One region of the Mycolicibacterium pulveris genome, then DNA from elsewhere that is predicted to be linked to it. Evidence: predicted binding sites of a transcription regulator. Region 1 holds the regulator's gene; each other region holds the start of a gene.
What was found. The regulator LexA, encoded in region 1, represses DNA repair genes until DNA is damaged. The targets are predictions, from matches to a motif close to CGAACANNTGTTCG.
Positions count from the first base shown of each region.

Region 2: a site for LexA is predicted at 4,619-4,632, ahead of ruvC (crossover junction endodeoxyribonuclease RuvC). Genes of this name have one in related genera too.
Region 3: a site for LexA is predicted at 6,089-6,102, ahead of G6N28_RS09940 (HNH endonuclease signature motif containing protein). Genes of this name have one in related genera too.

Region 1 covers NZ_AP022599.1:97,075-106,818, forward strand. The annotation lists gene G6N28_RS00655 (PhzF family protein) at 1-201, shown strand, start outside; gene nrdR (transcriptional regulator NrdR) at 207-677, opposite strand; gene G6N28_RS00665 (LysM peptidoglycan-binding domain-containing protein) at 838-1,287, opposite strand; gene lexA (transcriptional repressor LexA) at 1,495-2,196, shown strand; gene G6N28_RS00675 (LGFP repeat-containing protein) at 2,217-4,244, opposite strand; gene G6N28_RS00680 (acyl-CoA dehydrogenase family protein) at 4,467-5,627, opposite strand; gene mbp1 (microaggregate-binding protein 1) at 5,883-6,125, shown strand; gene hflX (GTPase HflX) at 6,204-7,619, opposite strand; gene dapF (diaminopimelate epimerase) at 7,665-8,537, opposite strand; gene miaA (tRNA (adenosine(37)-N6)-dimethylallyltransferase MiaA) at 8,542-9,450, opposite strand; gene G6N28_RS00705 (class III extradiol ring-cleavage dioxygenase family protein) at 9,447-9,744, opposite strand, start outside.
Region 2 covers NZ_AP022599.1:5,423,979-5,433,722, reverse strand. The annotation lists gene pdxS (pyridoxal 5'-phosphate synthase lyase subunit PdxS) at 1-422, shown strand, start outside; gene tesB (acyl-CoA thioesterase II) at 432-1,268, shown strand; gene pdxT (pyridoxal 5'-phosphate synthase glutaminase subunit PdxT) at 1,265-1,852, shown strand; gene G6N28_RS26335 (acyl-CoA dehydrogenase family protein) at 1,909-3,120, opposite strand; gene G6N28_RS27245 (hypothetical protein) at 3,368-3,631, shown strand; gene G6N28_RS26325 (YebC/PmpR family DNA-binding transcriptional regulator) at 3,721-4,479, shown strand; gene ruvC (crossover junction endodeoxyribonuclease RuvC) at 4,647-5,234, shown strand; gene ruvA (Holliday junction branch migration protein RuvA) at 5,231-5,818, shown strand; gene ruvB (Holliday junction branch migration DNA helicase RuvB) at 5,815-6,876, shown strand; gene G6N28_RS26305 (hypothetical protein) at 6,888-7,526, shown strand; gene G6N28_RS26300 (DUF1304 domain-containing protein) at 7,526-7,912, shown strand; gene G6N28_RS26295 (maleylpyruvate isomerase N-terminal domain-containing protein) at 7,924-8,550, opposite strand; gene G6N28_RS26290 (hypothetical protein) at 8,623-9,312, shown strand; gene G6N28_RS26285 (cytochrome P450 family protein) at 9,543-9,744, shown strand, end outside.
Region 3 covers NZ_AP022599.1:2,040,329-2,050,072, forward strand. The annotation lists gene G6N28_RS09905 (PP2C family protein-serine/threonine phosphatase) at 1-358, shown strand, start outside; gene G6N28_RS09910 (cobalamin B12-binding domain-containing protein) at 355-1,413, shown strand; gene G6N28_RS09915 (STAS domain-containing protein) at 1,410-1,748, shown strand; gene G6N28_RS09920 (MOSC domain-containing protein) at 1,754-2,566, shown strand; gene G6N28_RS09925 (LysR family transcriptional regulator ArgP) at 2,588-3,448, opposite strand; gene G6N28_RS09930 (CobW family GTP-binding protein) at 3,541-4,548, shown strand; gene G6N28_RS09935 (transposase) at 4,584-5,666, opposite strand; gene G6N28_RS27040 (hypothetical protein) at 5,633-5,809, opposite strand; gene G6N28_RS09940 (HNH endonuclease signature motif containing protein) at 6,121-7,482, shown strand; gene G6N28_RS09945 (dihydrofolate reductase family protein) at 7,504-8,145, opposite strand; gene lysE (L-lysine exporter) at 8,292-8,891, shown strand; gene G6N28_RS09955 (SDR family oxidoreductase) at 8,936-9,736, shown strand.

The DNA of each region.
Region 1 (9,744 bases):
TCGCGGATGTTCGCGACCGATCTAGGCGTGCCAGAGGACGAGGCCACCGGGTCCGCCGCGGTGCGCATGACCGACTACCTCAGCCGCGACCTGACCATCGTGCAGGGCAAGGGTTCGGAGATCTTCACCCGGTGGAGCGCTGAGGGCTGGGTGCGCATATCCGGGCGCGTCGTCGACGACGGCGTCCGCCAGATCGACTGAAACCGTCAGCCGGCGGAGGGCTGCGGAGCCTTGCGAAGCGCGCGCAGCGCCTCGATCTCCCGCTCGAAGTCCTCCGCTGAACTGAACCCCCGGTAGACGGAGGCGAACCGCAGATACGCCACCTCGTCGAGTTCTCGCAGCGGGCCCAGGATGGCCAACCCGACGTCGTGGCTGGGCACCTCCGGTGACCCGGCCGCCCGCACGGTGTCCTCGACCTGCTGCGCGAGCAGGTTCAGCGCGTCATCGTCGACCTGTCGGCCCTGGCAGGCGCGCCGGACCCCGCTGATGACCTTTTCGCGGCTGAACGGCTCGGTGACGCCGCTGCGCTTGACCACCGCGAGCACGGCGGTCTCCACCGTGGTGAAGCGCCTGCCGCACTCCGGGCACGATCGGCGGCGCCGAATGGCCTGGCCTTCGTCGGTCTCGCGGGAATCGACCACACGCGAATCGGGATGACGACAGAACGGACAGTGCATCACCGCTCCTTCGCCACGCCAATACACGACTACCTGGGACGACTTTGAGGGTACCTGCGTCGTGCCCCGACAGCCCAGCATCGGGGTGATCTGGGCGTACCGCGTCGCGATATCGATGAACATCGGTGTGCTGCACGGCTTTTCCCCGGCCACGATGCCGTCAGCCGACCGGGGCGATGAGCGTCTGCCCGGCGTGCAGCGCGGCGGAGTCCAATTCGTTGAGTTCGCGGATCCGCTCCGCCACCGCCCCGACGGGCGCGTCGGGGGCGACCCGCTGGGCCACCTGGGTCAGCGTCTCCCCCGTGTGCACCTGGACCACGGCGAGCCGTTCCGGCACCGCGGCGGTGTTTCCGACCACGCCGCCGAACTGGGCGACCAGGCCCAGCCATACCGTGATGGCCGCCGCCACCAGGGAAAGAAGGACCGTGGTGGCCGGGGTGATCGGACGCCGCCGGTGCGGTGCCCGCGACATCACGACACCGGTGCCGCGGTATCTGATCCGCGCGCCGCCCGGACGTCGGGTCGCCGGCCCGCGCCGCGCACCGGACGGCCGGATCCCCGGCCTGACCACGGGTGACGCCTGAATCTTCGGGGTCTCGATGATCGTCATCTTCCTGCCTTCCGGTCCGCTTTTTCGCTCCTGTGTTCGAAGATAGTCGATCACATGTTCGATGAATAGAACGTGTGATCGAACTGTTGCAAAACACTATCGGGGCCCACCGACATCTCCCGGCGCCGGAACCGCCGCCGAGCCGAGCCGCGACACGCGTCGAACACATGTTTGATTAATCCCTGTCAGCGCGTTACATTCGGCGCCATGGATTCCAGCAGCGATTCCCCGGGCGGGACGGCAAGTACCGGCGGGCGCCGACACCCTGATACGGGTTTGACCGAGCGTCAGCGCACCATCCTCGAGGTCATCCGCGCATCGGTCACCAGCCGCGGGTACCCCCCGAGCATCCGGGAGATCGGTGATGCGGTCGGCTTGACGTCGACGTCCTCGGTGGCCCACCAGCTGCGCACGCTGGAGCGCAAGGGCTACCTGCGCCGCGACCCCAACCGGCCCAGGGCGGTCGACGTACGCGGAGTCGACGACAACGTGACGTCCCCGGTCACCGATGTGGCAGGGTCCGACGCGCTACCGGAGCCGACGTTCGTTCCGGTGCTGGGCCGGATCGCGGCGGGCGGACCCATTTTGGCCGAGGAGGCCGTCGAGGATGTGTTCCCGCTGCCGCGCGAGCTCGTCGGCGAGGGATCGCTGTTCCTGCTCAAGGTCGTCGGTGAGTCGATGGTGGACGCGGCGATCTGCGACGGGGACTGGGTGGTGGTTCGTCAGCAGAACGTCGCCGAAAACGGGGATATCGTCGCGGCGATGATCGACGGCGAAGCGACGGTCAAGACGTTCAAGCGGACCGGCGGTCAGGTGTGGTTGATGCCGCACAATCCGGCGTTCGATCCGATTCCCGGCAACGAGGCGGCCGTGCTCGGCAAGGTCGTCACCGTGATTCGCAAGGTTTGACCGGAACGCTGCGCTCGACCCTAGTCGGCGCGCACGAATCCGTTCGCGCGGGCGAATTCCTCGGTGGTGAACCAGATTTCGGCCTGCGCCTCCTCGTAGTGTGTGCTGCCGGGCACCCAGTACCGGCCGGACTTGGTGTCTGCCTTGATCGGATAGCCCTCCGGGGCCTCACCGGAGCTGTCGAGCGATAGCCGAAACGCCGGCTGCGCAGGCTCGGGTTCGTCGGGCTCGATGCGCGCGTGCCTGCCGGTGTCGGTCAACGCGCTGCGTTCGACCTCGGTGGCGGTGGGCACCCGGGTCGGCGCGGTGTCAACATCGTCGGGGTCTTCCTCGTCCAGCTCTGCCACCGGCTGTTCGTCCTGTTCGATGTCGGCCTCGCCCTCGGCTGCGGCGTCGATGTCATCGGCCGGCGGCGCTTCCCACGGGCTCGATACCGGCTCGGGACTGGTCGCTTGCTCGGTTGTCGAGGACAGCGGGCCGATTCCCTCACGCGCGTAACGGTCCCCGAACAGGGCCGCGTCGTAGTCGTCGCCGAACACCCCGGGCTCCGGGGCGCCCGGGCCGGCGCCGAACGCGGGCGCCGCGTTCTCCTCGGCGCCGATCCGGTCCTCGTCGTCGTAGCGGCCGTCCTCGTAGCGGCCATCCTCGTACCGGCCGTCGTCGTGAACGCCGCCGTCCTCGAACCCGTCATGGCCCGGTGCGCGGCCGCGGCGAGTGCGCATCGCCGCGAAGGCCACCAAGCCGATCAGGATCAGTGCGGGCACGATGGCGAGCAGCCACCACCAGCTCCACTGAAGACCCTTGCCGTCGTCACCGTCGGCGCCCTGCGCTCCAGGCGAGGCGGGCGCGTCCTGACCCGGCACCTCCAGGCCGGCCAGCTCCGAGGCCAGGTTGGCCGGGTCGGTCTTGAAGGTGTTCGCCGACCGGTCCCAGGAGATGACGCCGCCGCTGAACCGCTGGGTGACGACGTCGCCCTTCTCGGTCTGATCGGTCATGGGCGCCCCGAGCGGTCCCTCCGCGGCGTCGAGTTTGTCCCACGCCGCGTTCATCGCGCCGCGCACGATCACCGCGCCGTAGTCCGGCGTCCAGAAGATGACCGGCTTGTCCTCGGCGGCGAACGTGCTCATCCGGCTGTTGGTGATGCCGCCGTCCACCTCACCGGTGACCGGGAAGCCGAGATCGCCCTCGGGTCCCCCGACGCTCTCGTATTTGTCGAGCACCTGACCGGTGAGCACGTTGGCGCCGGTGTCCGGGGAGTAGAAGATCTTTCCGCCGGCGAAGTTCTGGCCGAGCCCGTCGGCCCCGATCGAGTACGGAGGGCCTTCCGCGGCGCCGAGCGGTCCCATCGTTCCGCCCGCCGCGCGCCTCGCCGCGTTGATGGCCGCGACCGGGTCATCGGGGACCTCCAGGCCCTGCAATTGGCCGGCCAGTTCCGGAGGCACGGTGGTGAACGTCTTGGTCTTCGTGTCGTAGGACAGCTCTCCGCCGGTGAAGCGCTGGCTGACGACGCTGCCCTGATACCGCTCGTCCTCGGCAGGCACCCCGAGCGCCCCCGACGATCCACCGAGCTGGTCCCACGCCGCGTTGATCGGCCCACGGACGACTCGGGCGCCGGTGTCGGGGGTCCAGAAGATCACCGGGTTGTCGCTGGCGCTGAACGTGGAGTTGCGGCTGCCGGGTGCGCGCCCCGGACCTTCGTCGATGGTGGGGAACCCCAGGTCGCTGTCGGCCGGCCCGCCCAGCGACTCGTACTTCTCCAGAATCGCGCCCTGCATGAAATGCGCCCCGGTATCCGGGGTGAAGAACATCTTGCCGCCGGCGAAGTCCTGGGCGAAGCCGTCGCCGACGGCGTATACCTCACCTTGCCTCGGCCCGAGCGCACCGCCGTCGCCGCCGGTGGCCTCCCATGCCGCGGTGATCGCGTTGTTGGCTTCCACCTCTGGCTGGGCCACCGCGACCGGGGCCGTCAGCACCATCGCCGTCATCGACAACAGCCCGACGATCAAGGAGCCGATCCGTCTCTTACCCCGGGTCCCGTGCCCGCTCATCCGATCCTCCCGCGGTCGGCGCGTAATTCTTGATTCGGACCGCGCCGTCAATTGGCGTCAACAACCAAGAAACAAGCTGACCTTCGAGAGAAAATACCTGCCGACACGCGAAAGTTCCGAACACCCCGCCCGCCGTGTCCGATTGGAGATCATCGAAAAATCACCCGCACAGAGCGATAAGCACAGCTATCCACCGAGGCCACAGCCCCGATTCGGCGTCAATTACACGCCAAGGCTGCGACCGATGATTTCCTTCATGATCTCGGTCGTGCCGCCGTAAATGGTCTGCACCCGAGAGTCCAGATACGCGCGAGCAACCGGGTATTCCCGCATATAACCGTAACCGCCGTGCAATTGCAGACACCGGTCGACCAAATACACCTGCTTCTCAGTCGAATACCATTTCGCCATTGCGGCCTGCTCGGCAGTGAGCTTGCCGGACAAGTGAAGTCGGACGAACTCGTCGACCATGATCCGCACCGCCGTGGCTTCGGTCGCAAGCTCCGCGAGAAGGAACCTGCTGTTTTGGTGGCTGCCGATCGGGCGGCCGAATGCCTTGCGCTCCTTGGCATATTGCAGGGTGAGCTCCAGCGTCGACTCCATTGCCGTAGCGGCCATCACCGCGATGCCGATGCGCTCCTGCGGCAGGTTCTGCATCAGGTAGATGAAGCCTTGGCCCTCCTCACCGAGCAGGTTTTCCACCGGCACCCTGACGTCGGTGAACGACAATTCCGCGGTGTCCTGAGCGTCCAGCCCGATTTTGTCGAGTTTGCGGCCGCGCTCGAATCCCGCCATGCCGCGTTCAACGACCAGCAACGAGAATCCCTGGGCGCCCTTTTCCGGATCGGTGCACGCGGCCACGATCACCATGTCGGCGTTGATGCCGTTGGTGATGAACGTCTTGGCGCCGTTGAGGACGTAGTGGTCACCGTCTCTGACGGCGCGGGTCTTGATGCCCTGCAGGTCACTGCCGGTGCCCGGCTCGGTCATCGCGATCGCTGTGATGATCTCGCCGGTGCAGAACTGCGGTAGCCATCGCCGCTTCTGCTCCTCGTTGGCCAGGTTGATCAGGTACGGGGCCACCACGTCGTTGTGCAGGCCGAAACCCAGACCGCTGTAGCCGCCGGCGGTGGTCTCCTCGACGACCACCATGTTGTAGCGGTAGTCGGGGTTGCCGCCGCCCCCGTACTCCTCGGGCACCGCCATGCCGAGGAAGCCCTGTTTGCCGGCCTCCAACCAGACGTCGCGGTCGACGATCTTGTCCTTCTCCCACTGCTCGTGATGCGGTGCGACGTGGCGCTCCAGAAACGCTCGGTACGACTCGCGGAACAGTTCGTGTTCGGCATCGAAGAGGGTTCGTTCGTATTGGACGACGCCGGCCATGGGACACCTCCGAACGGCAATTTCTACGACGTCAATCTACCCCGCCCAACCGGATGGTTGGGCGTAAACGAGGCGGCCGCGCGTCTCCGAGCCGCCGAAATCTGCACCAGGGCTGTGCGTCGCGACGGTCCGCGACCCTGTCGCAGAAATCGGCGAGCGCACCCCGGGCGACGTGACCTCGCACACTCCGGGTTTAGCAAACCCCCCGAAACGGGAAACAAGGCGTCACACCGAAGCCCACCGGGAGGAAACAGAATGTCGGAGAAGAACAACAGCGGACCCGAGGAAGCCATCAAAGGCGTCGTGGAAGGCGTCAAGGGCAAGGCCAAAGAGGTCGCGGGGGCCGTCGCCGGCCGCGACGATCTGTACCGCGAAGGCCAGGCACAGCAGGACAAGGCCGACGCTCAGCGCAACGCCGCGCAGAAGGAAGCCGAAGCCGAAAGTGCGCGCGCCGCAGCCAAGACCGCTGAGAAGCGCCAAGAGGCCGAGCAGCGGTAGCGACCAAACCCGAAAACAAGAGAAGGGACGCGCGGGGCCGTCAGCCCCTCGCGTCCCTTTCTTGTGCGTATGCCGTCGTCAGACGGTGGCGTACTCGCGCAGGCTCGCCGCCAACGAGATCGGCACGCGTGCCTTGATTCTCGTGCCGACCGCGGTGTGCTCGGTGGTGTCGATCCGACCGTCGGCGTGCACCTTGTTCACGAGATCGCCTCGGTCATAAGGAATTGTCACGTCCACCGCGGTGTCGGTCGGAACGATGAGCTCGGCCATCCGCTGCTGCAGCCGGTCCAGCCCGTCACCGGTGTGCGCGGAGACGAACACCGCATCCGGAAGCGCGCGCCGCAGCTGGGCGAGCGCCAGATCGCTGGCGATGTCAATCTTGTTGACCACCAACAGCTCCGGTGCCGACTTTCCGTTGCGCTCGGCGATCACCTCGTTGACCACCTCGCGCACGGCGTTGATCTGGGCCAACGGGTTGACATCGGAGCCGTCGACGACGTGCACCAGCAGGTCGGCGTCCACCACCTCCTCGAGCGTGGAGCGGAAGGCCTCCACCAACTGGGTCGGCAGATGCCGCACGAACCCCACGGTGTCGGTCAGCACGAACGGGCGACCGTCGGCGAATTCGCCACGGCGCGTTGTCGGTTCGAGTGTGGCGAACAACGCGTCCTCGACCAGCACACCCGCGCCGGTCAGCGCGTTGAGCAGGCTGGACTTACCCGCGTTCGTGTAGCCGACGATCGCGATCGAGGGAACCTCGCTGCGTAGGCGACCGCTGCGCTGGGTGTCTCGGACCTTCTTCATGTCCTTGATGTCGCGTCGCAGCTTGGCCATCCGCTCCCGGATGCGGCGGCGGTCGGTTTCGATCTTCGTCTCACCGGGACCACGCAGACCCACGCCGCCACCGGCACCGCCCGCGCGACCGCCGGCCTGTCGTGACATCGACTCACCCCAGCCACGCAGCCGCGGCAGCATGTACTCCATCTGCGCGAGCGAGACCTGGGCCTTGCCCTCGCGGCTGGTGGCGTGCTGGGCGAAGATGTCCAAGATCAGCGCGGTGCGGTCGATCACCTTGACCTTGACCGCCTTCTCCAGCGCGGTGAGCTGCGCGGGACTGAGCTCACCGTCGCAGATGACGGTGTCGGCTCCGGTGGCCAGCACCACTTCGCGCAGCTCCTGCGCCTTGCCGGAGCCGATATAGGTCGCGGGGTCGGGCTTGTCGCGGCGCTGAATCAGCCCCTCGAGCACCTCGGAGCCGGCGGTCTCGGCGAGCGCCGCCAGTTCGGCGAGGCTGGCTTCGGCATCGGCCGCGCTGCCTTCGGTCCACACGCCGACCAGCACGACGCGTTCCAGCCGCAGCTGCCGGTACTCGACCTCGGAGACGTCGGCCAGTTCGGTCGACAGACCGGCCACGCGGCGCAACGCCGAGCGGTCTTCGAGCGCCAGCTCACCCGTGCTGGGGGTGTCGTTGGTGGGAAATTCGGGATACGTCATAGGCGAATCAAGGTTCGCACGGAGATCACTTTTCATGCACCTCAATTAACGTTGCGACGCGCGCCACCATTCCCCCGATATCTCGCCGTGGGCCACCAGAACCGACGGCCCGCGCAGGTAGCTGCTGGTGTCGGTGACGGTGACGGTCACCTCGCCGCCCGGAATGCGCACACGCAGCGTCCCGGTGGTGGCGCCGGCGGACGCCAGCGCGGCGACGGCCGCCGCGACGGTGCCGGTGCCGCAGGACCGGGTTTCGCCGACGCCGCGTTCATGCACGCGCATCGCGACCACCCCGTCGACCGGTGCGGTCAACACCTCGACGTTCACCCCTTCGGGAAACTGCGCGCGGTCGAAGGACACCGGCGCGGCGACGTCGAGCGCCTCCAACTCGTCGAGGGTCAGGTCGGGATCCACGCATGCCAGGTGGGGGTTGCCCACGTCGATCGCCAGGCCCGCGAAAGGACGGCCGCCGACGATCGCCTCCCCGGTGCCGAAGTGGTTGGCCTTGCCCATTTCCACGGTGACGTCCGCGGTGGTGCGGTTCCACTCGTGTAACACCACGGGACGGGGCCCGGCCAGCGAGCCGACGGTGAATTCGTCGTGGGTCTCCAGCCCGCTGGCGCGCAGGAAGTGGGCGAACACCCGTACCCCGTTGCCGCACATCTGCGCGATCGAGCCGTCGGCGTTGCGGTAGTCCATGTACCAGTCGCCGGCGTCGACGCCCTCGGGCAACCGGTCGAGCACGCCCGCGCGCTCGGCGGCGCCCGCCCTGGTGATTCGCAGCACGCCGTCGGCTCCGAGGCCTCGGCGGCGGTCGCACAGCGCCGTCACCCCAGCCGGTGTCAGCACCAGCTCGGCGTCGGGGTCTTCCAGCAGCACGAAGTCGTTTTGTGTGCCGTGCCCCTTGGCGAACCTCACCAGCTCAGGATACGTGCCGCCACACCCGCAGAGCCGTGTCGACGTTGTCCGACGCGGCGCCGTCGAGCCAGGTGATGCGGTGATCGCGGCGGAACCACGACCGTTGCCGACGCACGTAGCGGCGGGTGCCGACGAATGTCGGCTCGCGGGCCCCGGTGCCGTCGCCGCCGCTGTCGAGGTCGGCGATCACCTGGGCGTAGCCCAACGCGCGGGACGCGGTGACGCCCTCGCGCAGGCCGCGGCCCAGCAGCGTCAGCACCTCGTCGACCAGCCCTTCGGCGAACATCCTGTCGGTGCGTTGCTCCAAGCGTGCATCGAGAACCATTGTGTCCCAGTCTAATCCGATGATCACAGTGTCCCAGCGCGGTGCACCGATCTCGGGGAACGACGCCGCGAACGGCTGCCCGGTCAGCTCGACGACCTCCAACGCCCGCACGATGCGGCGGCCGTCGCTCGGCAGGATCGACGCCGCGGCGGCGGGGTCCACCCGTGCGAGCTCGGCGTGCAACGCGCGCACCCCGACCTCGGTGAGCCGCTGCTCCCACTTGGCCCGCACCGCCGGGTCGGTGGCCGGGAACGTCCATTCGTCGAGCAGGGCCTGGACGTACATCATCGACCCGCCGACCACGATCGGCACCGCCCCGCGGGCCGCGATGGCCTCCACGTCGGCGGCTGCGGCCTGCTGGTAGCGCGCCACGCTCGCCGTCTCGGTCACCTCGAGCACATCGAGCTGATGGTGTGGGATGCCGCGACGCTGGGTCACCGGCAACTTGGCGGTGCCGATGTCCATCCCGCGGTACAGCTGCATGGCGTCGGCGTTCACGATCTCCCCGCCGACCCGCTCAGCCAGCGCGAGCGCCAGCTCCGACTTTCCGGTGCCGGTCGGGCCGACGACCGCGATCGGTCGCGTCATGCCCGCCAGACGCCCGCGAAGTAGCCGACCCCGTAGGGCGCGCCCCGGTACAGCTCCGAGGCGGCAACGGCATTGGACTCGGTGAGCCCGGCGAGCACCTGGTAGCCGACCCGCCCGACGACGCCCTCGGCCAGCCGGGTCAGGGCTGCGGCGTCGCCGGCGGCCAGTGCGTCGTCGAGCGCGGCCTGGACGGGGATGGAGTCCGGATCGTATCCACCTGGCGCGCTGGGGGTCAGCGTGTGCGCGCCGTCGGCGACGACAAGCACGCCGACCGGTTCGGCGGCCCGGTCGATC
Region 2 (9,744 bases), 5.3 Mb from region 1:
GCGACGTCTCCAACGCGACCACCCACATGCGTCAGATCGGCGGCGAGATCCGACGTCTGACGTCGATGTCCGAAGACGAATTGTATGTCGCCGCAAAGGAATTGCAGGCTCCCTACGATCTGGTCGTCGAGGTGGCGCGCGCCGGGAAGCTGCCGGTGACGTTGTTCACCGCGGGCGGCATCGCCACCCCGGCCGACGCGGCCATGATGATGCAGCTCGGCGCCGAGGGCGTGTTCGTCGGCTCCGGCATCTTCAAGTCCGGCGACCCGGCGGCCCGCGCCGCCGCGATCGTCAAGGCCACCACCTTCTACGACGACCCTGACGTGCTGGCAAAGGTGTCACGCGGGCTCGGGGAGCCGATGGTCGGCATCAACGTCGAGGACGTTGCGGCCCCGCATCGGCTCGCCGAACGCGGCTGGTAAACACATCTCGTGTCGATCGAACAGATCCTCGACCTCGAGCAGCTCGAGGTCAACATCTACCGCGGCGGTGTCTTCAGCCCCGAATCCGGTTACTTCCAACGGACATTCGGCGGACACGTGGCCGGCCAGTCGCTGGTCTCGGCGGTGCGCACCGTGGATCCGCGGTTTGAGGTGCACTCCCTGCACGGCTACTTCCTGCGGCCGGGTGACGCCCGCGCCCCGTCGGTCTACATCGTCGAACGGCTGCGCGACGGTGGCTCGTTCGTCACCCGCCGCGTCAACGCCATCCAGCACGGCGAGACCATCTTCTCGATGTCGGCGTCGTTTCAGACCGACCAGAGCGGCATCGAGCACCAGGACACCGCGCCCGCTGCGCCGCCGCCCGACGACCTGCCCAACTTCATCTCCCAGGGCGCGTTCGACGACGCGGGGTTCGCGCAGTTCGCCGAGTGGGACGTGCGCCTCGTTCCGCGCGATCAGCTCACGCTGTTGCCCGGCAAGGCGTCCCAGCAGCAGGTGTGGTTCCGCCACCGTGATCCGCTGCCCGACGACCGCGTGCTGCACATCTGCGCGCTGGCCTACATGAGCGACCTCACCCTGCTCGGTTCGGCGCAGGTGAACTACCCCGAGGTGCGCAAGCATCTACAGGTCGCCTCGCTGGACCACGCCATGTGGTTCATGCGTCCGTTCCGGGCCGACGAGTGGCTGCTCTACGACCAGTCGTCGCCGTCGGCCTCGGGCGGACGGTCACTGTGCCAGGGCAAGATCTTCAACCAGTACGGCGAGATGGTGGCCGCGGTGATGCAGGAGGGGCTGACCCGCTACAAGCGCGACTACACGCCATGAGCACGCCGCACGTCGGCGTGCTCGCACTGCAGGGCGACACCCGCGAGCACCTCGCGGCGCTGCGCGAAGCCGGCGCCGAGGCGTCGACCGTGCGGCGTCTGCGCGAGCTGGAACGGGTGGACGCGCTGGTGATTCCGGGCGGGGAGTCCACCACGATGAGCCATCTGCTGCGCGAGCTCGAGCTGCTCGAACCGCTGCGCGCCCGGCTAGCCGAGGGGATGCCGGCCTACGGATCCTGTGCGGGCATGATCCTGCTGGCGTCGGAGATCCTGGACGCGGGCGCGGCCGGACGCGAGGCCACACCATTGGAGGCGATCGATATGACCGTGCGGCGCAACGCTTTTGGTCGTCAAATTGATTCGTTCGAGGGCGACATCGCGTTCGAAGGGCTCGACGGGCCGGTGCACGCGGTGTTCATCCGGGCGCCGTGGGTGGAGCGCGTCGGGCCGGGCGTGCAGGTGCTCGCCGAGGCGGCGGGCCACGTCGTCGCGGTGCGGCAGGACCGTAGCCTCGCGACGGCGTTTCATCCGGAGATGACCGGCGACCGCCGCATCCACAAACTGTTCGTCGACCTGCTCTCCTGAGTGATTTCGGCGCGCTTATGCCCCGTGACGGGCTGTCAGCGCGCCGAAATCGCCGGTCAGCGCAGCGGCAACCCGGTGACCGCGCGGCCGATCACCAGGCGCTGGATCTCGCTGGTGCCCTCGAAGATCGTGAAGATCTTCGCGTCGCGGTGCATCCGCTCGACCGGGTAATCGCGGGTGTAGCCGTTGCCGCCGAGAATCTGGATCGCCTCATCGGTGACATACACCGCGGTCTCACTGGCCACCAGCTTGGCCATCGAGCCCTCGGCGTTGTCGAACGCCTTGCCGTTGCGGGCCATCCAGCCCGCCCGCCACACCAGCAGCCGCGACGCGTCGATGCGCGCCTTCATGTCGGCCAATTTGAAAGCGATGGCTTGGAATTCGGCGATCTTGCGGCCGAACTGCTCGCGCTGCAACGCGTACTCCAGCGCATACTCGTAGGCCGCGCGGGCGACGCCGACGGCCATCGCGCCGACGGTCGGGCGGGTGCGCTCGAAGGTGGCCAGCGCGGCCTGGCTCTTCGCGCTCTTGCCCTCGCGGACGCGTGCGATGCGTTCCTCGAACTTCTCGCGGCCGCCGACGATGAGCCTGCCCGGGATGCGCACGTCGTCGAGCACCACCTCGGCGGTGTGCGACGCCCGGATGCCGTGCTTGCGGAACTTCTGGCCCTGCCGGAAGCCGGGGGTGTCGGGCGGAATGATGAAGGTGGCCTGCCCACGGGTGCCGAGCTCGGGATACACCGAGGCCACGACGACGTGCACCTCGGCGATACCCCCGTTGGTGGCCCAGGTCTTGGTGCCGTTGAGCACCCATTCGTCGGTGGCCTCGTCGTAGCGGGCACGGGTGAGAATGGCGCCGACGTCGGACCCGGCGCCCGGTTCCGACGAACAGAACGCGGCGACCTTGGGGTCGTTGACCGTGCCGAACATCTGCGGCACCCATTCGCCGATCTGCTCCGGGGTGCCGTTGGCGGCTAGGGAGGCCGCGGCCAGCCCGGTACCCATGATCGACAGCGCGATACCGGCGTCGCCCCAGAACATCTCCTCGAACGCGGTCAACATGCCCAGGCCGGACGGCTCCGCGGACTGCTCGGCGAAGAACTCCATGGAGTAGATGCCCACCTTGGCGGCTTCCTGAATGATCGGCCACGGTGTCTCTTCGCGTTCGTCCCACTCGGCAGCGGCCGGTCGGATCACGTCGGCGGCGAAGTCATGCACCCAGTCCCGGACGTGGATGAGGTCGGGGGAGAGCTCCAATGAGAACGACATGCGGTTATCTTACTGCTGAGTAAGATCGATGTGAAACCGGATGGGCAAACGCCCACAGGTGTGATCGGATGCGTTGGTGACCCTCATCGAGGTGGAACCGCAACCGCGCGTCGACACGCTGGTGCGGTTGCCCGGCGGCGGCGAGGCCCGCCGCACCGACTACACCGGCACAGTCTGGTTCCACGGCAAGCCCTAGGTCAGCGGGCTGACGTTGCGCAGAGCGCCGAACGCGCCCAAGGGCGTCCGGGTGCCCAGCTTTCAGGCGTCATTCTTCGTCCCCGACCGTCTGCCGTATGCCCGAGGCGCGCTCGGGAACGCGACGCTGACCACGTCGGTGGCGCTTCGCGCCGGCGGCGAGACGGCGGCGATCGTCGACGCCGTTGCCGCATTCACCGACGATCCGTCGGGTGCGCCGACGTGGATCCAGGTGCACATCTCCGGCCACATCGGCTGGCCCGCCGCCGTCTACTACCGAATCGTCGCGATGACGCCGCCCGACGCTGTGCGGTGACGCATCAAAGTCCCACGTAGACTCGTCGGGCGGACTCAACGCATGAAAACTTGGCGCAGAAAAGCGCGCACGAAAGAGGTACGACCTGAATGAGCGGCCATTCCAAGTGGGCCACCACCAAGCACAAGAAAGCCGTCATCGACGCCCGCCGCGGCAAGATGTTCGCCAAACTGATCAAGAACGTCGAGGTGGCGGCGCGGGTCGGCGGCGGTGACCCGGCCGGCAACCCGACGCTGTACGACGCGATCCAGAAGGCGAAGAAAAACTCGGTCCCCAACGACAACATTGAGCGGGCCCGTCGCCGCGGCGCGGGGGAGGAAGCCGGCGGCGCCGAATACCAGAACATCACCTACGAGGGCTACGGCCCCAACGGCGTCGCGGTGCTGATCGAGTGCCTCACCGACAACCGCAACCGCGCGGCCAGCGAGGTCCGGGTCGCGATGACCCGCAACGGCGGCAACATGGCCGACCCCGGGTCGGTGGCCTATCTGTTCTCCCGCAAGGGCGTGGTCACCCTCGACAAGGACGGCCTGAGCGAGGACGACGTGCTGACCGCGGTGCTCGAGGCCGGCGCGGAGGAGGTCAACGACCTCGGCGACAGCTTCCAGGTGATCTCTGAGCCCGGCGATCTGGTCGCGGTGCGCACCGCGCTGCAGGAGGCCGGGATCGACTACGAGTCGGCGGAGGCCGGCTTTGAACCCTCGGTGAGCGTGCCCGTCGACCTCGAAGGTGCGCGCAAGATCATCAAGCTGGTCGACGCGCTCGAAGAGCTCGACGACGTGCAGGAGGTCTACACCAACATGGACATCCCCGACGACGTCGCGGCCCAGCTCGACAGCGAGGACTGACTCCTAGCGTTCCCGCGCCGAGACCGACGTTTTGGCGGGATTTGCTCGCACTTTTCCGCCCGTATGTCCGTTTGGGCGAGAGGGGCGGAGGCCCCGAGCGTGTCCTGCCCGGCGGTGTCGACTTCTCCCGCTAAGCTCTCGAACAAGTGTTCACAGAAGGAGCGGCCGTGCGGGTGATGGGCGTCGATCCCGGGTTGACGCGTTGCGGCCTTTCGGTCATCGAGAGCGGCAAGGGCAGGCAAGTCATCGCGCTGGACGTGGACGTCGTGCGCACCCCCTCGGACCAGGCGCTGCACCACCGGCTGCTCACCATCAGCGACGCCGTCGAGCACTGGATGGACACCCACAAACCCGACGTCATCGCCATCGAGCGGGTGTTCTCCCAGCAGAACGTGTCGACCGTGATGGGCACCGCGCAGGCCGGCGGGGTCATCGCGCTGGCGGCGGCCAAACGCGACATCGACGTGCACTTCCACACGCCCAGCGAGGTCAAGGCCGCCGTCACCGGCAACGGCAATGCCGACAAAGCTCAGGTCACCGCGATGGTCACCCGAATCCTCGCGCTGCAGACCAAGCCGACGCCCGCGGACGCCGCCGACGCGTTGGCCCTGGCCATCTGCCACTGCTGGCGCGCCCCGATGATCGCCCGGATGGCCGCCGCCGAAGCGCTGGCCGCCGAGCAGAAACGCAAGTACACCGCGAGGTTAAAGGCCCAGCAGGCCGCCCAGCGGGCCAAGGTGAAGGCAGCACGATGATCGCATCCATTCGCGGCGAGGTCCTCCACATCGCCCTCGACCACGTCGTCATCGAGGCGGCCGGGGTGGGCTACAAGGTGATGGCGACCCCGTCCGCGCTGGCCACGCTGCGCCGCGGCAGCGAAGCACGGCTGATCACGGCGATGATCGTGCGCGAGGACTCGATGACGCTGTACGGCTTCCCCGACGGCGACGCCCGCGACCTGTTCCTGACGCTGCTCGGCGTGTCCGGGATCGGACCCAGCATCGCGCTGGGTGCGCTGGCCATGTACGACGGCCCCACCCTGCGCCAGGCCATCGCCGAGAGCGACATCACCGCGCTGACACGAATTCCCAAGGTGGGCAAGAAGACCGCGGAGCTGATGGTGCTCAGCCTGCGCGACAAGATGGGTGCGATCACCCCGACGGGCGCTGCCGCGGTGAACGGCCACTCGGTGCGCGGCCCGGTGGTGGAAGCCCTTGTGGGCCTTGGTTTTGCCGCCAAGCATGCCGAGGAGGCCACCGACAAGGTGCTGGCCAACGACCCCGAAGCCACCCAGGCGAGCGCGCTGCGCGCGGCGCTGTCGATGCTAGGTAAGAAGTGAGCCGGTTCGACGAACCCGAGGACCCCGACGAGCGGGAGGTGTCGCCGGCGCTGACCGTCGGGGAGGGCGACATCGACGCCAGCCTGCGGCCGCGCTCGCTCGGCGAGTTCATCGGTCAACCGCGGGTGCGCGAACAGCTGCAGTTGGTCATCGAAGGCGCCAAGAACCGCGGCGGCACACCCGATCACATCCTGCTGTCCGGGCCTCCCGGGCTGGGCAAGACGTCGCTGGCGATGATCATCGCCGCCGAACTCGGTTCGTCGCTGCGGGTCACCTCCGGCCCCGCGCTCGAGCGGGCCGGCGACCTGGCGGCGATGCTGTCCAACCTCGTCGAGCACGACGTGCTGTTCATCGACGAGATCCACCGCATCGCCCGGCCCGCCGAGGAGATGCTGTATCTGGCGATGGAGGACTTCCGCGTCGACGTCGTGGTCGGCAAAGGCCCTGGGGCGACGTCGATTCCGCTGGAGGTCGCGCCGTTCACGCTGGTCGGGGCGACCACCCGCTCCGGGGCGCTGACCGGCCCGCTGCGCGACCGGTTCGGTTTCACCGCCCACATGGACTTCTACGAGCCGGCCGAACTGGAACAGGTGCTGATGCGCTCGGCCGGCATCCTGGGCATCGAGCTGGGCGCCGACGCCGGCGCCGAGATCGCCCGGCGTTCCCGCGGGACACCACGCATCGCCAACCGGTTGCTGCGCCGGGTTCGTGACTACGCCGAGGTACGGGCCGACGGGGTCATCACCCGAGATATCGCCAAGGCGGCGTTGGAGGTGTACGACGTCGACGAGCTCGGTCTCGATCGGCTCGACCGGGCGGTGTTGTCCGCGCTCACAAGAAGTTTCGGCGGCGGCCCGGTCGGGGTGTCGACGCTGGCCGTCGCGGTGGGGGAGGAGGCCACCACCGTCGAGGAGGTGTGTGAACCGTTCCTGGTGCGGGCGGGCATGATCGCGCGCACCCCGCGCGGGCGGGTGGCCACCCCGCAGGCGTGGACGCACCTGGGGATGACCCCGCCCACCAGGGTCAGCGGATTGGGTCAGCCGGGCCTGTTCGAATAAGGAGAATTCCGATGGGCAGCGGAACAATACGGGTCGGCGGGCTGTGCGGACTTGCCTCGGCGGCCGCGATCGTGCCCGCCTACCTCGTCGGATCCCCCGAGGCGCCCGGCGACACCGGCGGTGTGCGATCCTATTTCGACAGCGCCGCATCGTTTCTCACCGCCAACGGCACCTTGCCGGTGGTGCACATCGTCTTCGGCATGCTGTTCTTCGGGGTCCTCTCGGCGACGCTTCGGTCAGCCGCCGGGGCCACGGGCGCGGTCTACACCGCGGTCATCGGCGCCTCGGTGTTCATCGCGTTGACGGCCGCGGGCCTGGCCGCCGAAGTGGCGGTGCCCGCGGCCGTCGTGCAGTTCGACGACCTGACCGTCGTCGAGTACGCGCAGCCGTTCCTCGGGCTGGCGGTGTGGCTCTACCACTACAGCCAACTCGGCGCTGCGGCAGCGATTTTCGCGACGGCTTACGTCGTCTGGCGCACCGCGGTGCTGCCGAAGTGGTCGGCGGCGCTCGGTGTGCTCGGCGTGCCCGCGCTGCTGCACACCTGGATCGGGCTGCCCGGCGCCTACAGCACCGTGGTGTGGCTGGCGTTGACCGGTGTGCTCATGCTGGCGCTGCCGCCGGTCGTGCGCGTGGAAAGCGTCGGGGTGTGATGGGTTTCGTCGCGCTGTTCTTCGCCGGTCTCGCGGCGCTGCTGCACGTCTACATCTGGGTGATGGAGTCGTTCACCTGGACGTCGGCCCGCACCAGGGCGACATTCGGTTTGTCCGAAGAACAAGCGCTCGCCACCCAGGAATTGGCGTTCAACCAGGGCTTCTACAACCTGTTCCTGGCGGTCATCACGCTGACCGGAATCGTCGTCGGTGGCATCGGATACAACTGGGTGGGCATCGCGCTGATCTTCGCAGGCACCGGGTCGATGCTGGCCGCCGCGCTGGTGCTGTTGCTGTCGTCGCCGGACAAGGCGCGCGCCGCGGTCACCCAAGGCCTCTTCCCGCTGCTCGCCGTCGTGTTGCTGGCGTTCGCTGTGACGCTGTAGCGGCGCCGAAGTCAGCGGATCGCAGGCACCGCGGCATCGGGGGCGGCCCGACCGGCCAGCACCTCGACCGCGGCCGTCGGGTCCGGAACGGCGATCAACAGGTCACGGGTCGCCGCCAGCGCCTGCGGTGACGGTTCGACGCCACCGACCGCGGCGGCGAGGTCGAGCAGATGCACGGTGGCCTCCGTCAGCGCGGTCTCGGCGATCACCGCGAGCGTTGTGCTGCCCACGAACGGATAGGCAATCACGGTGTCTGCCGGTGCCGTTGTCTCGCGCAGTGTTTCGGCGGATTCGGCGAATCGACGGGCCGCCGCCTCCGGAGTCAGCTCCGCGGCGTCGGACACCGCCTGCTCGGCGAGGCTGCCGGCGTGCGTGTGGGCGGCACCGCCGGGTTCGTTGAAACGCCGCAACAGAATTGCGGCGTCGGTGACCGCCGCCGGTGGATCCACCACCGCCTCGGCGAGCCGGGTGAACATCGCGGAATCCGGGCACACGTGCGCGACCAGCGCCGCGACATTCCAGCCCGCGCAGCGCGTGGGCGTGGACCATTCCTCGGCGCTGAGTTGGCTGCAGCGCCCAGACCACCGCTCCCACGCGTCGGCCAACACCGCCCGGGCTGCCCCACCGTCAAGTCGCATACCGCCCAACCTAGCGACGCCGGATTACGCGGGCGTCGAGGTGGGTAATCAGCCGGGGATCAAGGAGGCATCATGACCAACACGCGTGTACCCACCAGGGGCGGCCGACTGCACATGCGGCGCAGTCGGGGCGCCGCAAGCGGCTTGCTGTTGATTCTTTTGGGTGCGTGGGGTGCGCTCATTCCGTTCATCGGTCCGCTGTTCAACTTCGCGTTCAGCCCGGACCGGGCGTGGACGTGGACCACCGGACGGGGCTGGCTGGAGGTGCTACCCGGGGCGGTGACCGCGTTGGGTGGTCTGATGCTGCTGGTGTCACGTAACCGGGCGACGGCCATGTTCGGCGGCTGGCTCGCCGTTGCCGGCGGTGCCTGGTTCGTCATCGGCCGTGCCCTGGCGGGCCCGCTCGGAATCGGCGACGCCGGCGCGCCGGTCGCGGCCACCGAGGCCAAGCGCGTGGCGCTGGAGCTGACGTACTTCTACGGCCTTGGCGCGCTGATCGTGCTCCTGGGCGGCGCCGCGCTCGGCCGCATCTCGGTGCGCAGCGTGCGTGACGTCGAGTGGGCGGACCGTACGACGACCACCGTGGCCGAGCCCGCGCCCGCAGCAGCGGTATCTGCCGACCGGTCTGAGCCCGCGATGGCCGATCAGCACACCGAGGTCATCGGGCCGACCGCGGATTCCGCGCAACCGCGCCGTCGCAGCTGGCGCAACATGTTTCGCAGCAACGGCGGCCACCGCGGACAGCGGCTCGCGCACCGTTGATACTCGCGCCCGGTGACCCGGGCAACCGCAAAGTGTCCCGTGCCCCAACGGCATCGGGGCACTTTGCGTGCCAGCACTCGGTGACGTGGATCCCAACGCCACCTGGATGGGACGAGGTTCACCCACGACATGTGATCTGCGTGACGGCAGCCCTCGATTCGGGAAGATAGCCTGGCTATCTAAACGTTTACCGTACGTACGCTAATCCCGATTCTTCTGAGGAGGCCGGCATGCCTGAACGGCCTGGCATCACCGATTCCATTGTTGCACGCCAAAATTCAGCCACCGCGCTCTGCGAGGCATTCGGGTTCCCCGAAGAGGACTGGCCGTTGTTCGCCCGGTGGGCCGCCGCACCGTTGTCGCCGCGAGACGAAGAGGCGCTGTATCAGTACGTCGATCTCAAGATCGCCGAGCGGTGCTGGAAGCCCACCG
Region 3 (9,744 bases), 1.9 Mb from region 1:
CGTGGAACAGGCGGACACGAAAGGCATGCTGGTCGGCGCGTTGGCACAGTTCAAGGCCCAGTCGACGGAGGTCGTGCTGGCGCCCGGCGAGACGTGCCTGCTCTACACGGACGGACTCAGCGAGGCGCGAGGGGGCCCGCTCGGATCGGAGATGTTCGGCGACGAGCGGCTCATCGATGCGTTGGCCCACTGTGCCGGTCTGCCCGCAGAGGCAGTCGTCGAGCGGATGATGATGCTCACCTCGGAGTGGGTAACCGAGCGGACACACGACGATATGGCCGTCGTGGCCATCACGGCTCCGCGCCGCACACGTCGGGGCGAGGTCGACGGACACCCTGGGGGTAGGTACAGAGCGTGAGCAGTAGAGACACCGGCGCGGCGCGCGACCGGCTGTGGGAGGCGGTTCTCGACGGGGACGAGTACTCCGCCGTCAGCGTGGTGTTCGAGGCGGTGGACGCGGGAATCACGCCCGAGGACGCGTTGCTGGAGGTGGTCGCGCCCGTACAGCGCAAGGTCGGCACGGAGTGGGCGGCCAACCGCATCACCGTCGCACAGGAACACGCCGCCACCGCGATCAACGACCGAGTGATCGCCGCACTGTCCCAGCACCCCGCCTCGAGGACCCACGCTGCCGCCGGCCGCGTCACCGTTGCCTGCGTCGACGGCGAATGGCACGCGCTGCCGGCCCGCCTGCTCGCCGAGGTGCTGCGCCTGCGCGGCTGGCGGGTGGATTTTCTCGGGGCTCAGGTGCCGACGCCCCATCTGATCGCGCATCTGCACCAGCACGCGCCCGACGCCGTCGCGTTGTCGTGTTCGATCCCGACCCGGCTGCCCGCCGCGCACGCGGCGATCACCGCCTGCCAGTCCGCGGGTGTCTCGGTGCTCGTAGGTGGCGCCGCGTTCGGCCCCGACGGCCGCTATGCCCGCCTGCTCGGTGCCGACGCGTGGGCCCCGGACGCCCGCGCCGCCGTGCAGTGCCTGAGCGACGACCTGGCACGGCTACGCCTCACCGCGACCGCGTCGTCGGGTGCGCTGCCGCATCTGGAGGACCAGGAGTATTCGATGGTCAGCGGGACGAAGGCGCAGCTGGTCAAGTCGACTGTCGCCGAGCTGGAGAACCGATTCCCCGCGATGCGCGACTACAGCGTGGCGCAACGCGAACACACCACCGAGGACATCGCGCACATCATCGACTTCCTCGCGACCGCACTGTATGTCGACGACGACGACCTGTTCACCACGTTCATCGTCTGGACCGCCGAGGTGCTCGAAGCCCGAGGCGTACCAGCGACCTCACTGATTCACGCGCTGGATTTGTTGTCCGATCAACTGCGAGACTTCCCCCGGACCCAACGTCTGCTCACGGCAGCGCGCACGGCCTTGACCGCGAAGACCACCTCGCCGATCGCATGAGACTCATCCTGACCACCGAGACGACGACCCGGTCGATACGCGTAACCGTCTCCGGGGACGTCGACTTCGGGCAGGCGGCCTATCTGATCGACACCGTCTCCGACTTGCTGAGTGCCCATCCCGACGTGCAGGAGCTGCATCTCGACTTCACGAAGCTGACGTTTCTCGACTCGACGGGGCTGTCGGCCCTGCTGCAGATACACCGGCAGACAACAGAACTCGGGGCGCGGATGCACCTGGACAATCGGCCGGCGCACCTCGACCGGATCCTGGAGATCACCGGGCTGCTGGACTACCTCACGGCGAACCGTAGCGAAGAGACCGAAGTCCGTTGAGCGCCATGGTCGGACATGTGGCCATGCTGCAGCGCTACCCGGTCAAGTCGATGCTCGGTGAACGACGCGACTCGATCCGCGTCGGACCCGTGGGCGTGGACGGCGACCGACAGTACGCCGTCATCGACGACGAAACCGGGCGGGTGGCCACTGCCAAACATCCCCGACGGTGGAGCGCGCTGCTGCAATGCGCGGCGGCGACAAGTGACGGCGGTGCTGTCGTGGTGACGCTGCCGGACGGCCGCAGCGTGCCGGTCACCGAAGCGGCCGAACCGCTGTCGCAACTGCTCGGGCGTCGGGTGCATCTCGGCGGCGAGCGCACTGCGGGCGCGACGCTGGAGCGGTCCGACCCGCTCGAGGTGCTGGCGCACGGCATCGACGCCGAGTTCGATCCCGTGCTGCTCGAACTCGGCAAGGCGGCGCCGGGCGGTGCCTTCGTCGACCATTCCCCGGTGCACTTGATCACCACGACCACACTCGACGCGATCGGTGTCGGCGTCGCGGAGGCGATCCGATACCGGCCGAACGTCGTCATCGACATGTCCGACGGGTTCGCCCCATTCGGGGAGAACGACTGGGTGGGAACCGAGATGCGTCTCGGAGACGTCACGTTGCGCGTCACCCGCCCAACCTCCCGCTGCGCTGTCCCCACTCTCAGACATGGTGACGCCGAACGACTTCCGGACGCGGTGCGGTACCTGCTGGAGCGCAATCGCATCGAGGTTCCCGACTCGGGGAAGCTGCCCTGCGCCGGGGTTTACGCCGAGGTGGTCGCCGTCGGTACCGTCAGCGCCGGTGACGAGGTGCGCGTCGGGTGATCCGCGTCCGCGCGGGAGTGTTCAGCCGGCCGCGGCGGTGACGGCCTGGGTGATCCGGGCGACGATCGGGCTGTCCAGTTTCCAGCACTGCCAGAACAGCGGAACATCCAGGTGCGCCTTCGTGATCCGTACGAACGAGCCATCGTCCAGGTGTGGCTGGGCCAGCGCCTCGGGGAACATGCCCCAGCCCAGGCCGGCCAGGACCGCCGCGCCGAAGCCCTCCGCCGTCGGCACGTAGTGCTGCGGCCGGGCGATGTCGCGACGAAACGCCTTGCGCACCAGCATGTCCTGCAGAGCGTCGTCGCGGTTCCACGCCAGGGACGGAGCCTGGGCCGCCGCCGCGGCGGTGAACCCGTCGGGCAGGTACCGGTCGCGGTAACCCGGGCTGGCGACCGGAAGGTAGCGCATCACCCCCAGGGGTTGCACCCGGCATCCCGACACCGGTATGCGTTCGGTGGTCACCGCGCCCATCACGACGCCCTCGCGAAGCAGCCGCGCCGAGTGGTCCTGGTCCTCGATGCGGATGTCGAACAACACGTCGTCGAGGGCGTCGAACACCGCGGTGAACCAGGTGGCCATCGAATCGGCGTTGACCGCCATCGCGATTCGCGGCGCACTGCCCGTTCCGCCCGCCATCTCGCCGAGCGCCTCGGCCTCCAACAGCGCGGTCTGCGCCGCCAGGCGCAACAGTGGCACCCCAGCCGGGGTGGCGACGCAAGGCTTTTCGCGCACCACCAGCACCTGCCCTACCCGCTGCTCGAGGGTCTTGATGCGCTGGCTGACCGCCGAGGGGGTGATATGCAACCGCGCAGCGGCGGCGTCGAACGATCCGTGCTCGATCACCGCGGCGTACGCCGCGAGCTGCTGGCCGTCGATGCGCACATTAACGATTCTAATGTTGTGGCGATTTCTTTAGCGCTGTCCCGTGCCCGCGTGGCCCCCTACACTGACGTCGGCCGAAGGGAAGGAGCACAGTGGGAGCGATACCCGTCATCGCGTTGACCGGCTATCTCGGCGCGGGCAAGACAACGCTGCTCAACCATGTACTTCGGCAGCCGGGTGCGCGAATCGGCGTCGTCATCAACGACTTTGGTGAGCTCAACGTCGACGCCGCGCTGGTGACCGGCCAGGTCGACGAACCGGCGTCGATCGCGGGCGGCTGCATCTGCTGTCTACCCGACGACGGCGGGCTAGACGACGCATTGGCCAAGCTCGCCGATCCCCGGCTGGGCCTGGACGCCATCATCGTCGAGGCCAGCGGCCTGGCCGACCCGGTGGCGATATCGCGGATCATCCGGTTCAGCGGGGTCGAACGGATCCGGCCGGGCGGCATCGTCGACGTCATCGACGCTGCCACCCACTTCGACACCGTCGATGACGGCAGCACTGCCCCGGCGCGATACGGTGCGGCCTCGCTGGTCGTGGTCAACAAGCTCGACCAGATCCCCTCGGACAGCAGGGACAAGGTTCTCCAGCGGATCGAAAGCCGGGTGCGCGAACGCAATCCGGAGGTGCATCTGGTCGGCGCGGTCACCGGGCGGGTAGACCCAGCGTTGCTGTACGACGTCGCAGACACCAACGAGGACACCGGGCAGTTGTCGTTTCGCGAGCTGCTGGTCCCCGACGCGCACCACCACGTTCACGCCGATTCGGTCACCGTAACCAGCGAGGGATGCATCGACCCCGGCGCGCTCCTCGACCTGCTGGAAAAGCCGCCGGCCGGCGTGTACCGGCTCAAGGGCGTCGTCACCGTTCGCTCTGGCACACGGGCGCGCAGCTACGTCGTCAACGTCGTCGGCACCTCCATACACGTCGCGACCGCCCCCAAGCCGGCCCGAATTAACAGCCTGGTCGCGATCGGAACCTCGATCGACGTCGACGACGTGCGCGCAGCCATCGACGCCGCGCTGCGCCGGCAGGACGGGCCGGTGCCCGCCGCGGGTATGCGTCAGCTGCAGCGCTACCGGCACCTGAGCATCTGACGAATCCCTCTTGATGCTCCTATCTCTGTTATGAGTCAAGCGGCGTCGATGTAGTGGGTGTTTAGCCAGGTGCGGTAGGCGGCTGCGAGGTTGTCGTCGCGTCTGAGACCGCGTTCGAGTCGGGAGATGTCGTTGGGCCAGACGCCGAAGTGTTCGGCGACAGTGGCGAGGGTGATGTTTCGGGCTTGGCGGGTGGGGCGCAGGTCGCTGTAGTCGTCGATGGGGCAGGGTGCGGTGAGGTGTTTGAACATTTCGCGGGCGATGGCGCGTTTGAGCAGGCGCAGGATGTCTTTTTTGGACCGGCCGGCAGTGAGTTGGCGGGCGACGTAGTCGCGGGTGCGGGGGTCGTGGGACCAACGGACCACGGCGATGCGGTGCAGAGCGTTGTTGGCGGCGCGGTCCCCGCCACGGGAGAGTCGGTGGCGGCTGGTCTTACCCGACGAGGCCGGGATTGGTGCGGCACCGGCGAGCATCGCAAACGCCGCCTCGGAACGGAGCCGGTGGGCGTTGGTGCCTGCGGTGATGAGCAGTTGGGCGGCGGTGTCGGGCCCGACCCCGTAAGCGGCGCGCAGCGCGGGGTTAAGGGTGGTGGTCAGGGTGTCGATCTCGGCGGTCAACTCGCGGTCCTGGCGTTCGAGGAACTCGATGCGCTGCGCCAACGCTTTGCAGGCGATCAACACCGACACCGCGGTGGGATCATCGTGCGCACTCGGGCGGCAGCGGCCCAGCGCCTCGACCAGCCGCAGGGTGGTGGGATAGCGGCGGTGGCGCTCGCGTAGCTCGGCCGGGGCGGTCACGAGCAGGTCTTTGATCTGGTTGATCGCTGCGGTGCGGGCCTTGATCGCTCCGCGGCGGGCGATCAGCAGGGCTTTGAGCGCACCGGTGTGAGCATCTTTGGGGACGGCCAGTCCGTGCCCAGCCAACACCGCGCGGGCGGCGCTGTAAGCATCGAGGGGGTCGGATTTACCTTGGCGGCGTCGGGCGGACCGATCAGGCCGGTTGACCTCAACCGCGTGGATGCCGTTGTCCTGCAACGCGTGTGTAATTCCCGCACCGTAAGAACTGGTGCCCTCCACCCCGACGCTCACCACGTCGCCGAAACTGCGGGCCCAACAGATCGCGGCCCAGTAGCCGGTCGGGGTGGTGGCGACTCGGCATCGCCGAGCAACTGGCCGGTGTCGGTAATCGCGCCGAGGTGGATGGTGTCGAGGTGGGTGTCGATGCCGATGACGACTCGACGGGGGGATGTCACGATGGTCATGTCCTCTCCGTGCAATCAACCGTGCGATGGGTGACAACCCGGTAGGGCGGGCAGACAAGACATTGATGAGGCAGCGGACAGGCTCCTGATTAAGTCATGTCCGCCCTACCAGGGCTGTCGGTAGTGCTTGCCTGCACGTCGCCGGTGAGACAGATCAATTGGAAGACAACCCAGCAGGGCGTCAGTCGGACGACGAGTCATCACCGGCGGCGAACGGGCAAGACCATCCTCACCCGAACCCGCTTATCGGAATCAATGTCGGACCCCTCGACTAATCTTCGAACATAGTTTCGATTCAGGAGGTGGTGGCGGTGGCGGCCGACGTCGACGGTGTGGCGGTTGTGCAGACCCGCCTGCACGCCGCGGTGGCCGAACTGTCCGAGCTGCCGCTCGCCGACCTGCCGCCCGAGGTGCTCGATTCGGTGCTGTGTGATCTGGAGTCCGCGCAGCGCCGGCTCACCGCCGTCGGCTACGACGCCATCAACGGGCTGCGCAAGCAGTGGCCTGTGCGGGTGGGTCGGCTGCGTGATCATCTCGCCAACCTGCTGCACATCTCCGCCAATGACGCCGGTGCGCGTGTCGCGGTGGCCGCCGATCTCCACGCCGCCGAGCCGGTGCTGGTCGAGACCGCCGCCGCGGCCCGTCACGGGCTGATCGGCGCCGAGCACGTGCGGATCACCCGCGAGACGATCGCCAAACTGCCGGACACCGCCACCGCCGACGATCGGGCGCGCTTAGACCTGGAGTTGACCGGGGTCGCGGTGACCGAGCGGCCCGAAGTGCTGCGCCGCGACGCCGCGCTGCTGCTGGCCGACTACGACGCCACGCACGACGATCCGGTCACCCGCGAACGCAGCCGAAAGGCGCGCAGCGAGTTCGTGCTGGGCCCGCAAGACGCCGACGGGATGAGCCGCGGCCGGTTCTGCGTGGATCCCGAAGCCCGCGCCTACCTGGAGATCCTGCTGGCCAAACTGGCCCGGCCCGGGATGTGTAACTCCGCCGATCCGGTCCCGATCGTCGACGGCGATCCGGACCCGATGGCCGCCGCCACCGACACCCGCACCACCGGCCAACGCAACCACGACGCGATCAAGGCGGCCCTGCGCGCGCTGCTTGCCAGCGGGCAGCTGGGTCAACATCGCGGGCTGCCGGTCACCGCGATCGTCACCATGACCTTGCAACAACTGGAAGCCGCCGCCGGAATCGCGATGACCGGCGGCGGATCGACGGTGCCGATGGAAACCGCGATCCGGATGGCCGCCCACGCCCACCACTACCTCTACATCTATGACGCCAGCTGTGGGCGACCACTGTTCTTGGGCCGCTCCAAACGCCTGGCGTCGGCCGATCAGCGCATCGTGCTACACGCCATCGACGGTGGCTGCACCATGCCCGGCTGCGATCAACCCGGTTACCACGCCGATGTGCATCACCTCATCGAATGGAACCAACAGGGCAGCACCGACATCGACCGCCTCACCCTCGCGTGCGGGGCCGACCACCAAAACAGCGGGCCATCCGACGAGGAGTGGCAGGCCAGACGTCGCTACGACGAAGAGACCCTAGGCCAAACCCTTTGGTATCCACCGAAAACCGTCGACCCCCGGCGTCAACCCCGCGCCAACCGACATCATCGACGGCCCATCCCACCGCCCGAACCCGACGCCGCATAGCCGGTCACACACGTGAGGCCGTCACCGCCAGAACAGGTGGTGCACGACGCCGCTCGCGCTGGGCACCACCTCGTGGTGGAACCGGTCGTCCAGCTCGTCGGGTGACTCCCAGAGGCGTGATCCGGCGCCGAGCTCAACCTGCGACACCGCCACGTGCAGGGTGTCGACCAGGTCTGCGGCGAGGAACTGACGGATGACATCCGCGCCACCACCGAGCCGAACGTCCTTGCCTTGCGCAGCCGCTCGCGCCCGCTTGAGGACGGTGGCCGGATCGGCGTTGACGAAATGAAAGGTGGTATCCGACAGGGTGAACGACGGACGCTCATGGTGGGTCATCACGAAGACCGGGGTGTGGAACGGCGGCTCATCACCCCACCAGCCCTGCCATTCATAGTCTTGCCACGGTCCGCGCTGCGGCCCGAACTTGTTGCGTCCCATGATCTCTGCACCGATGTCATGGGCGAAGTCGCGGGTGAAGTAGTCGTCGAGTCCGCGGCTGCCGCCCGGCTCGGTGCGGTTGGGCCAGCTCGCCGTCGCTCCGGCCCATGCGAACATTTCACCGGGGTCGGCGTGGCCGAACGGGCGCTCGAACGTCTGGTTGACACCGGCGCCAAAACCGTCCCGCGACACGTTGAAGTTCTGGACTCTGAGCAGCTGACCCACGCGTTACTCCTGTCTGGTTGCCGACTAGTGGTTGGACTCCCGCGGCCCACCCAACTCACCGCGCCAGCTGACTGCATCAGTTCTTCTAATGTTCCTACAGAATCATTAGCTGTACTCAGCCCCGCGCGATCCATAACGTCGACGCCATGGGTTCACCTCTGGTCGTCGGCTTCGTCGCCTGCTTCACGCTGATCGCCGCGATCGGCGCCCAGAACGCGTTCGTGCTGCGCCAGGGGATCCGCCGTGAGCACGTGCTGGCGGTGGTGGCGCTGTGCACCGCCTCCGACATCGTGCTGATCGCGGCGGGTATCGCCGGCTTCGGCATGCTGATCAGCGCCCACCCCGGCGTGCTGGACGTCGTCAAGTTCGGCGGCGCGGTGTTTCTGTTCGGATACGGGCTGCTCGCTGCGCGTCGGGCCGTGCGACCGTCGACGCTGACACCGTCGAAACAGGCCCCAGCCAGGCTGGCCGAGGTGCTGCTCACCTGCGCGGCACTGACCTGGCTCAACCCGCATGTCTACCTCGACACCGTCGTGCTGCTCGGCGTGCTGGCCAACGAGCACCGCGAGGGCCGCTGGCTGTTCGGAGTCGGCGCGGTCACCGCGAGCGCGGTCTGGTTCGCCGGCCTCGGGCTGGGCGCGCGGCGACTCGCCGGGCTGTTCGCGAACCCGTCGCTCTGGCGCGCACTTGACGGGCTGATCGCGGTGACGATGATCGGACTGGGTGTGGCGCTGGCGTTGAGCTGACACAATCACCCAGTCGACTTGCACGAAAAGGGTATCCCTCTGTCATGACCACATCAGGAAAGTCGGTGTTCATCACCGGCGCTGCTGCAGGAATCGGCCGGGCGACGGCGCTCACCTTCGCTCGGAAGGGCTTCACCGTCGGCGGCTACGACATCGACGAGGTCGGCCTCAAGACGCTGGCCGACGAGATCGAGCGGCTCGGCGCCGTCGCGCACACCGGCTACCTCGACGTCACCGACGCCGACGAAATGGCCCAGCGCGTCGGCGACTTCGCCAAGGCGGCGGGCGACCGGCTCGACGTGATGATCAACAACGCGGGCATCCTGCGCGCCGGACGGTTCGAGGAACTTGACATCGCCGGCCATCACCGGGAGATCGACATCAACGCCAAAGGGGTGGTCAACGGGCTGTACGCGGCGTTTCCCTATCTGCGCAAGACGCCGAACTCCATCGTCGTCAACCTATCCTCCGCGTCGGCGATCTACGGGCAGGCCGAGCTCGCCAACTACAGCGCGACCAAATTCTTCGTTCGCGGCATCACCGAGGCGCTGGACATCGAATGGAACCGCTACGGCATCCGGGTCATCGCGATGTGGCCGCTCTACGTGCAGACCGCGATGACCGACAGCATCAAGACCGGGACCACCGACTCGCTCGGCATCCGGCTCAGCGCGCAGGATGTCGCCGACGCCATCGCCGCGGCGGTGGAACCCTCCGTGCTGCGCCGCGCCCTCCATCAGGTGCACTTCCCCGTCGGTACCCAGACCAAGGTGCTTACGACGGGGTCCCGGTTCTCACCCGCCTGGCTGACGCGGTTGATCAACAAGCGGTTGGCCCACCAGTGACGTTCCGG